3 regions of the Streptomyces sp. NPDC041122 genome follow, and region 3 is predicted to be linked to each of the others. Evidence: riboswitches for the same ligand, from Rfam matches in the RefSeq annotation. Region 3 holds a riboswitch; each other region holds the start of a gene.
The links. Region 3 has a riboswitch for cobalamin ahead of ACZ6B8_RS00935 (prenyltransferase/squalene oxidase repeat-containing protein). Riboswitches for the same ligand answer to the same signal wherever they lie in the genome.

Region 1 (3,241 bases), 650 kb from region 3:
CCTACGCGCTGGTCTTCACCGTCATCCTGTACGGCGCGAACCTCATCTCCGTGAAGCTCTTCGGTGAGCTGGAGTTCTGGTTCTCGATGGTCAAGGTCACCGCCATCATCGGCATGATCCTGATCTGCGTCGGCATCCTCACCATCGGCTTCTCCGACGCCGGGGACACCGCCTCCGTGACCCACCTCTGGGACGACGGCGGCTTCTTCCCCAACGGCATCGGCTCCACGCTGATGACCCTGCAGATCGTGATGTTCGCCTTCCTCGCCGTCGAGCTGGTCGGCGTCACCGCGGGCGAGTCCAAGGACCCCAAGACCGTCCTGCCCAAGGCCATCAACACCGTGCCGTGGCGCATCGCCGTCTTCTACGTCGGCGCGCTCATCATGATCCTGTCGGTTGTCCCGTGGACCTCGTTCAAGCCGGGCGTCTCGCCGTTCGTGAAGGCCTTCGAGGAGATGGGTCTCGGCGTCGGCGCCGCGATCGTGAACTTCGTGGTCCTCACCGCCGCGCTCTCCTCCTGCAACTCCGGCATGTACTCCACCGGCCGCATGCTGCGCGACCTCGCGCTCAACGGCCAGGGCCCGAAGTTCTTCACCAAGCTCACGAAGAACGGCCTGCCGCTGACCGGCACCACGGTCTCCGCCGCCTTCATGCTCGTCGGCGTCTGGATCAACTACCAGTGGCCGGGCGAGGCGTTCAACTACGTCGTCTCCTTCGCGACCATCTCCGGCATGTGGGCCTGGATCATGATCCTCGCCTGCCAGATCCGCTACCGCCGCAAGGCCGACCGCGGCGAGCTGCCGCAATCCACGTTCCGCGCCCCGGGCGCGCCGTACACCAGCTGGTTCGCGCTCGCCTTCATCGGCATGGTCATCGTGATGATGGGCGTCGACAAGGACGCGCGCATCTCGCTGTACGCCGCGCCGGTGTGGGCCCTGATCCTGACGGTCTCCTACCTCGTGCTCAAGAGCCGCAACCCGCAGGCTGCCGCCTTCACCAAGCAGAAGGTCGGCGCCCAGGGCGGCACGGACGGCCCGTCCGACGGCGACCCGCTCAGCAAGGACTGACCGGCCCCCCAAGGCCGATGTCCAGCATTCGGGCCCGCCCGTACCACACTTCGGTACGGTGCGGGCCCTCTGCTTATCCTGGCTCCCATGCTGACCATCACCCAGGCCCTCCACGACCAGATCGTCGCGCACGCGCGCAAGGACCACCCCGACGAGGCCTGCGGCGTGGTCGCGGGGCCGGAGGGCACCGACCGGCCCGAGCGGTTCATCCCGATGCTGAACGCCGCGCGCTCGCCCACGTTCTACGAGTTCGACTCGGGTGACCTGCTCAAGCTCTACCGCGACCTCGACGACCGCGACGAGGAGCCGGTGATCGTCTACCACTCGCACACGGCGACCGAGGCCTACCCCTCGCGCACCGACATCACGTACGCCAACGAGCCCGGCGCGCACTACGTCCTGGTCTCCACCGCCGACACCGACGGCGCGGGCCCCTTCCAGTTCCGCTCGTACCGGATCGTGGACGGCGAGGTCACCGAGGAAGAGGTAAAGGTCGTCGAGGCATACTGAGCTTCACTCATGAGGGCGGCAGGACCCAGGAAGCCGGTGCGAACCCGGCACGGTCCCGCCACTGTGACCCCGGCCCCGCGCAGGGCCGGGGGAGTCAGGAACTGACCTGCCGCCTTTCTCCACGCAACGCAGGGGACGCGGAAATCCCCTGGAGGAGGCAGCTCAGCCATGTCCCGCCGCCACACCGGCATACGCGCGCTCGCCGCGGCCACCCTGCTCGTCCCGCTCGCCGCGTGCTCGTCGGCGGACACCGACGGCGACACGAAGCCCGCCGCGCGGGCGGCCGGATTCCCGTACACCGTCACCAACTGCGGCGTGCGGACGACGTACGACGCGCCCCCGAAGCGCGCCGTCACCATGAACCAGCACACCACCGAAGTGATGCTGGAACTCGGCCTGCAGGACCACATCGCCGGCACCGCCTATCTCGACGACAAGGTGCTGCCGAAGTACGAGAAGGCGTACAGGTCGCGCCCCGTGCTCGCCGAGGAATACCCCTCGTACGAGAAGCTGCTCGCCGCCAATCCCGACTTCGTGTACGGCGGTTACCCGAGCGCCTTCCTCGCGGGCGACGGCCGCAGCCGCTCCGCGCTCGCGAAGTCGGGCATCAAGACCCGCCTGAACGTCGAGGGCTGCGCGAACAAGCCCGTCTCCATGGACGACGTCTACCGCGAGGTCCGCGAGGTCGGCGCCACCTTCGGGGTGCGCGACCGTGCCGAGAAGTGGGTCGCGGGCGCCCGCCGCGAACTCACCGCCACCGCGAAGAAGTCCCGGGGCGAGAAGGCGCGGTCCGTCTTCGTCTACGACAGCGGCGACAAGACCGCGTTCACCGCCGGCGGCCGCGGCATCGGCAACGACATCATCGAGCGGGCCGGCGGCCGCAACGTCTTCGCCGACGTCGACAAGTCCTTCACCGACGCCTCCTGGGAGAAGGTCGTCGAGCGCGGGCCCGAGACCATCCTGATCCTCGACTACGGCGCCACGACCGTCGCCCAGAAGAAGAAGCGCCTCCTGGAGGATCCGGTCCTGCGGGACGTCCCGGCCGTCAGGAACAAGCGCTTCGCGGTGCTGCGACTGTCGGACGTGGTCACCGGCGTACGAGCACCGGAGGCGGTGAGGAAGCTGGCGGCGCAGCTGTGAGGCGCACCCGGGCATTCCAGCCCGTCCGGCGTTCGAGGACGAGCCCGAAGGGCGATCGACGGGACGCACGGGGTCGGCGCCTGGTCGTTCTGACGGTACTCACAGTCACCCTCGCGGCAGCGATACTCGCCGGGCTGGCCCTGGGCTCGGTCCGGATCCCGCCGGGCCAGGTCCTGGACATCCTCACGGGGCGGGCCGGACCCTCCCCCTTCCGCACCATCGTGCTGGACGTCCGCCTCCCCAGGGTCCTGCTCGGCGCAGCCGTCGGCGCGGGCCTCGCCGTCATCGGCACCGTCCTGCAGGCCCTCGTCCGCAACCCGCTCGCCGACCCGTTCCTGCTCGGTGTCTCCTCCGGCGCCTCCGTCGGCGCGGTCTCCGCCATCGTGCTCGGCGGCGTCTTCGGCCTCGGCACCGCCCTGTCGACCACCGTCACCATCCCGGCCGCGTCCTTCGCGGGCGCGCTGGTCTCCCTGGTCCTCGTCCACGGCCTGGCCCGAAGCGGGGGCGGCGGCCTCGCCACCGGC
Region 2 (3,241 bases), 160 kb from region 3:
GTCGTCTCGGCGGTCGGCTACCGCACCGCCGGGCAGCGCCCCGCCCTGCACCGCGGACTCCCGTCGCCCTACCTGACGGTGATCTTCTCCCTCGACGGCCCCATCGCCACCGGCGAATCCCCGGACCGGGCCACCGGCCCGGCGGCGGCGCGCACCGACATCGTGGTGGGCGGCCTGCACCAGAGCCCCGCCTACGTCGTCCAGCCCGAGCACGAGGCCGGCATCCAGCTCGCCGTGCACCCCCTCGCGGCCCGCGCGCTGCTCGGCGCGCCCGCCGCCGAGCTGGCCGGACAGCTCGTCGTCGCCGGCACCGACGTGTTCGGCGCCCGCGCGGGCGAGGTCCGCGAGCGGCTCTGCGAGCTGGACCGCTGGGCGGACCGCTTCGATCTCCTCTCCGGCTATCTGCGGCGCCTCGCGTCCACCGACCGCGCCACGGGATCCGTACGGCCCGAGGTGGCCGCGGCATGGGCGTGGCTGGCCCGGCACCGCGGCGCGGGTACGCTCGGCGGCCTCTCCCGGCACGTCGCGCTCAGCGAGCGCCGGCTGACCGCGCTGTTCCGCGCCGAGACCGGACTGAGCCCCAAGCAGGCCGCCCGCCTGATGCGCTTCCAGCACGCCAAGGCCGCCGTGACCAGGGCCGTCGCGGCGGGCGACCGGCCCGACCTCGCCCGGGTCGCGGCCGACACCGGCTATTACGACCACTCCCACCTGGTCCGTGACTTCCGGCAGTACACAGGGGCCAGCCCCACCCGCTGGCTGGCCGAAGAGTGCCGGAATATCCAAGCCGGGGCACACGGCGGAGGCGAAGAATCGAAGCCATGAACACCACACCGAAGACCCAGACGGAACAGCGATTCGACACCCCTGACACCCCTGACACCCCTGACACCACTGACACCCCTGACACCCGCGTGACCCCCGCACCCGCCATCTGGCCGGGCGTGCAGGCCGCGGACGCCCTCGCCCTGATCGACTTCCTCGTCGGCACCGTCGGCTTCCTGCGCACGGCCGTCTACGAGGACGAGGGCCGCGTCGCCCACGCCCAGCTCGACTGGCCCGAGGGCGGCGGCATCATGCTCGGCTCGTACGACCCGGAGTCCTCGGCCACCTGCGGAAAGCCGGGCGCCGCGGGCGCCTACATCGTCACCGCCGAGGTGGACGAGCTGTACCGGCGCCTCACCGCGGCGGGCGTGGAGATCACCAGCGAGATCGAGGACAAGCCCTACAGCAGCCGCGAGTTCGGCATCGCCGATCCGGAGGGCAACCGCTGGTCCTTCGGCACCTACCCCGGCGAGCCGCGGCCCGCGCCGACGGCCCGCCCGAGCGCGTGACGGGTGCGTGATAACTTGCGCAAGCCAGTCAAACCCACACCTGGGCCAGGGAATCCGGTGCGAATCCGGAACTGACGCGCAGCGGTGAGGGGGACGGGCGGGGCCACGGCCACTGGGCGTCTCAGGACGCCCGGGAAGGCGCCCCGCCCGGTCGATCCCGAGTCCGAAGACCTGCTGGCACCTCCGTCCGCGCACCGGGCGGCGGAGGTCGTGACGCAGGCCAGGCTCCGCGTATGAGCCGCGAGACCCGAAGGATCACGTGTCCTCGACAGCCCGTATATCCACGCCAGTCCGCATGTCCGCCCTCCTCTGCGCCTGCCTGCTCGCGCTCACCGCGTGCGGCGGCGGCTCGGCGGGCAAGCCGGCGGGCAAGGGCGCCGACGGCTATCCGGTCACGGTCACCTCCTGCGGCAAGAAGGCCGAGGTCACGGCGGCGCCGCGGCGGGCCGTCTCCCTCGACCAGGGCTCCACGGAGATCCTGCTCTCGCTCGGCCTCGCCGACCGGATGGCAGGCACCGGCACCTGGACCGACCCGGTCCTGAAGAACCTGGCGAAGGACGAGGCGAAGGTCGATCGGCTCGCCGACCGCTACCCCTCGCTGGAGAAGGTCCTCGACAAGGAGCCGGACTTCGTCAGCGCCTCCTTCCTCTACACCGTCGGCAAGGGCGGGGTCGCCGACCGCTCGAAGTTCACCGAGCTCGGCGTCCCCGTCTACGTCTCGCCCAGCGACTGCGCGGGCAAGGACAACGACGGCGCCGGCGACGGCAAGCGCGTGCAGACCCTCACCATGGACACGGTCTACGGCGAGGTGCGCGACCTCGCGAAGGTCTTCCACGTCGAGCGGCGCGGCGAGAAACTGATCGCCGACCTGAAGCGCCGCGTCACGAAGGCGACGAAGAACATCCGGGCGTCCGCGTCCGACACCCGCCTCATGTACTGGTTCGCCAACTCCGACGCCCCGTACCTGGCGGGCTGCTGCGGCGCCCCCGGCATCATCACCCGCGAACTCGGCGCGAAGAACGTCTTCGACGACACGCACGACGAGTGGCCGCAGATCAACTGGGAGACGGTCGCCGACCGCGACCCCGACGTCCTCGTCCTCGGCGACCTCACACGCAAGTCGCAGTCCGCGGAGAGCGCCGCGGCGAAGATCAGGTTCCTGGAGACCAACCCGGCGACGAAGAACCTCACCGCGGTGAAGAAGAAGCGGTACGTCCTGCTCAGCGGCCAGGCGATGAACCCCACGATCCGTACGGTCGACGGCATCGAACAAGTGGCGGCGGGGCTGCGGAAGTTCGGGCTCGCCAAGTGACGGAGAGCGGGACGGCGCCGGAAGCGGGTACGGGTACAGGTGTAGGTACGGGTACGGATCCGGGAGCCGTCCTGGACGACCCTTCCGGCGCCGCCCCCGGCCGCGTGCGCCTGGGGCTGCTCTGGGCGGCCGGCGTCGCCGCGCTGGTCCTCTCCGTATCCGTGGCCGTCACCATCGGCCCGGCCGACATCTCCGTGCCCGACGTGTGGTCGACCGTCGGCGCCCACCTCGGTCTCGGCGACACCCCGCTCACCCCGATCAGGGACGGCATCGTCTGGAACCTGCGGATGCCCCGCACCCTGCTCGCCGCGGTCTGCGGCGCGGGCCTCGCGGTCTGCGGAGCCGTCATGCAGTCCCTGCTCCGCAATCCGCTCGCCGACCCCTTCGTCCTCGGGGTCTCCTCCGGGGCGTCCACGGGAGCGGTCGCGGTCGTCGTCCTCGGCGTCGGCGGGGGAGCGGTGTCGGTCTCGGCGGGCGCCTTCGTGGGCGCGCTCTGCTCGTTCGCGCTGGTGCTGCTCCTGAGCCACACCCTGGGCGACACCACGGACCGGGTCGTCCTCTCCGGCGTCGCCGCGATGCAGCTCTTCTCCGCGCTGAC
Region 3 (3,241 bases):
CCTGACACCGTTTCAGAACTGATACCAGTTCTAGTTGGAGGAGTCCGCGAACGGAAGGGCCAACTCGCCATCGAGTCCGTCGACTTGGGCGACCATTGAAACCAGTTCTAGTTATAGTGGCGGCACCAGCGACAGAGACGAGGCGCCCATGACGCAGGTGAGCGGCACGCAGGCGAGCGGCCCGCCGGTGATCGAGCACGGCGGCGGCGTCCGGAGCATCAAGGTCCCGATCCCCGACAACCCCCTCGGCTTCACCCTGGTCCACCTCCTGGACACCGACGCGGGCCCGGTCCTCATCGACACCGGCTGGGACGACCCGACCTCCTGGGACGCCCTCACCGCCGGGCTCGCCGCCTGCGGGACGGGCGTCGCCGACGTGCACGGCGTCGTCATCACCCACCACCACCCCGACCACCACGGGCTCTCCGGAGCGGTCCGCGAGGCGTCCGGCGCGTGGATCGCGATGCACGAGGCGGACGCCTCCGTCGTGCGCCGCACCCGCGCCAACCCGCCCGAGCGCTGGTACGGCTACATGGCGGCCAAGCTCACCGCCGCCGGCGCCCCCGCCGACCACGTCGCCCCGCTGCTCCGCGCCCGCGAGGAGGGCAGGCCCCGCAGGCTGCCCGGACTCGATCCCGCGCTGCCCGACCGGGACATCACACCCGGCGAACTCCTCGCCCTGCCGGGCCGGCGCCTTCGGGCGGTGTGGACCCCCGGCCACACCCCGGGCCACGTCTGCCTGCACCTGGAGGAGGACCACCCGGCGGGCCTCGCGGGCCACGGCCGCCTCTTCTCCGGCGACCATCTGCTGCCCGGCATCACCCCGCACATCGGCCTGTACGAGGACCCCGACGACCACCTGGTGACCGACCCCCTCGGCGACTACCTCGACTCCCTGGAACGCGTCGGGCGCCTCGCCCCCGCCGAGGTGCTCCCCGCCCACCAGCGCGCGTTCACCGACGCCCCCGGCCGGGTCCGCGAACTCCTCGACCACCACGAGGAGCGCCTGACGGGCCTGCTCACCCTGCTCGCCGAGCCCCTCACCCCCTGGCAGCTCGCCGAGCGCATGGAGTGGAACCGCCCCTGGGGGGAGATCCCCTACGGCTCGCGCAACATCGCCGTGTCGGAGGCGGAGGCGCACGTCCGGCGCCTGGTGAAGCTGGGGCGCGCGGAGGCCGTGGCCGGGAGCGATCCGCTCACGTTCGTGGCGGTGTGACCCGAAGGGCACACGGACCGGCCGGTAGAGTGAAGGAGTCGTCCTCACGTCCGCGCAGGGGGAAGCCGGTGCGAATCCGGCGCTGACCCGCAGCCGTATGCCGAGCGTCAGATTCGGTGAGCCGGAATGCCCGGCGCGGAACGTGACCGGCTCGCGTCACCGGACCCCGGTGAGCGGCACCGTCGAGGTATACGGAGCCGGAGCCGCCCGGAGGCCGTGCCCGCACGGTGCCGTGCGCCCCGCTCCCCGCAGGGAGAGGCAACCCGCCCCATCATGAACGTTCGTCGCAGCGCCGCGGTCCTGGCCGCCGTCGCCGTGCTGGGCTCGGCCGCCGCACCGGCCGCCGTCGCGGCCCCCTCCCCGAAGCCCTCGACCGCGCTCCCCTCGGGCCTCTACGGCAAGAAGGACCCCAAGTTCGACGGCGTCTTCCGCCAGTCGTACGCCCTGCTCGCCCAGCACACCGAGGGCGTGCGGCCCGCCGCCAAGGCCGTCGACTGGCTGACCGGGCAGCAGTGCGCGAGCGGCGGCTTCGCGCCGTTCCGCGCGGACGCCACCGAGCCGTGCAACTCCAAGACCGCCGTCGACAGTAACTCCACCGCCGCCGCCGTGCAGGCCCTCGCCGCCCTCGGCGGCCAGGACACGACGGTGAAGAAGAGCGTCCAGTGGCTGAAGTCGGTGCAGAACAAGGACGGCGGCTGGGGCTACAACCCGGGGCTGCCCTCCGACGCGAACTCCACCGGCATCGTCGTCGGCGCGCTCGTCGCGGCCGGCGAGAACCCCACCTCCGCCAAGTCCCGGGACCGCAAGTCGCCCTACGACGCGCTGTCCGAGCTCGCGATGGACTGCGGCAAGGACGGCGGCGCCTTCGGCCTCGCGGACATGAAGTCCGGCAAGCTCGCGCCGAACGCCGACGCCACCGCGGCCGGCGTGCTCGGCAGCCTCGGCCGGGGCCTGGTCGTGACGCCCGCCAAGAAGAACGTCTCCGGCGCCCCGAAGTGCGCGGAGCCCGACACCGCCGCGCAGGCCGCGAGCAACGGCACCGGATACCTCCTGAAGACCCTCGGCAAGACCGACGGCCACCTGATCTCCTCGCTGCCGGGCGCCACCGACCAGCCGGACGTCGGCAACACCGCGGACGCCGTGATCGCCCTCGCCGCCGCCGGGCAGAAGGAGCAGGCCGAGAAGTCCGCCGAGTGGCTGACGAAGAACTCCGCGGACTGGGCGAAGGAGACGGGCCCCGCCGCCTACGCCCAGCTGGTCTTCGCCGCGCACGCGACCGGCATGGACGCCCGCGACTTCGGCGGCGCCGACCTCGTGCAGCAGCTCAACGCGCAGGGCCCCGCCCCGCAGGACGCGTCGGACTCCGCCACCGCGTCGGCCGAGGAGGACAAGAAGGACGACGACGGCGGCGTCAGCGTCTGGTGGATCATCGGCGTCGGCATGGTCGCCGGCATCGGCATCGGCTTCCTGTACAGCGGCAACCGCAAGAAGAAGCAGCCGTGACGCGAGGCCGCGAGCGGCACGGCCGCCCGGCGCGGGCCGGGCGGCGCGCCCGCGCCCTGACGCTCGGGACCGTCCTCGCCGCGCTCCTCGGCGTCCTCGCCGTCGCGCCCGCCCAGGCCGCCGGCTACCGCTACTGGTCGTTCTGGGAGCGGGACGGCGGCCGGTGGACGTACGCGAGTCAGGGCCCCGGCACCGCGCGGCCCGAGGACGGCGCCGTGCAGGGCTTCCGCTTCGCGGTCTCCGAGGACTCCAAGGACGCCGCGAAGCCGCGCGGGGCCGCCGTCTTCGAAGACATCTGCGCGAAGACCCCGGCGAAGGACGGGCGCAAGCGCGTCGCCCTGGTCGTCGACTTCGGCACGGCCGGTGACGCCCCCGACGGCGAGACGCCGCCGAAGCCGCGTACCGCCTGCGCCCAGGTCGGCGCGGACGCCACCAGCGCGGAGGCGCTCGCCTCGGTCGCGAAGCCGCTGCGCTACGACAGCAAGGCGCTGCTCTGCGCCATCGACGGCTACCCGAGGGCGG

Region 1: another riboswitch for cobalamin. It lies ahead of ACZ6B8_RS03775 (ABC transporter substrate-binding protein); the one in region 3 lies ahead of ACZ6B8_RS00935 (prenyltransferase/squalene oxidase repeat-containing protein).
Region 2: another riboswitch for cobalamin. It lies ahead of ACZ6B8_RS00250 (ABC transporter substrate-binding protein); the one in region 3 lies ahead of ACZ6B8_RS00935 (prenyltransferase/squalene oxidase repeat-containing protein).

The regions. Positions count from the first base shown of each region.
Region 1 is NZ_JBVIYQ010000001.1:865,160-868,400, reverse strand. It holds gene ACZ6B8_RS03785 (amino acid permease) at 1-1,067, shown strand, start outside; gene ACZ6B8_RS03780 (M67 family metallopeptidase) at 1,155-1,577, shown strand; cobalamin riboswitch at 1,581-1,701, shown strand; gene ACZ6B8_RS03775 (ABC transporter substrate-binding protein) at 1,746-2,717, shown strand; gene ACZ6B8_RS03770 (FecCD family ABC transporter permease) at 2,798-3,241, shown strand, end outside.
Region 2 is NZ_JBVIYQ010000001.1:56,487-59,727, reverse strand. It holds gene ACZ6B8_RS00260 (AraC family transcriptional regulator) at 1-822, shown strand, start outside; gene ACZ6B8_RS00255 (VOC family protein) at 819-1,331, shown strand; cobalamin riboswitch at 1,340-1,524, shown strand; gene ACZ6B8_RS00250 (ABC transporter substrate-binding protein) at 1,627-2,643, shown strand; gene ACZ6B8_RS00245 (FecCD family ABC transporter permease) at 2,715-3,241, shown strand, end outside.
Region 3 is NZ_JBVIYQ010000001.1:214,777-218,017, forward strand. It holds gene ACZ6B8_RS00930 (MBL fold metallo-hydrolase) at 149-1,216, shown strand; cobalamin riboswitch at 1,247-1,367, shown strand; gene ACZ6B8_RS00935 (prenyltransferase/squalene oxidase repeat-containing protein) at 1,490-2,719, shown strand; gene ACZ6B8_RS00940 (SCO2322 family protein) at 2,716-3,241, shown strand, end outside.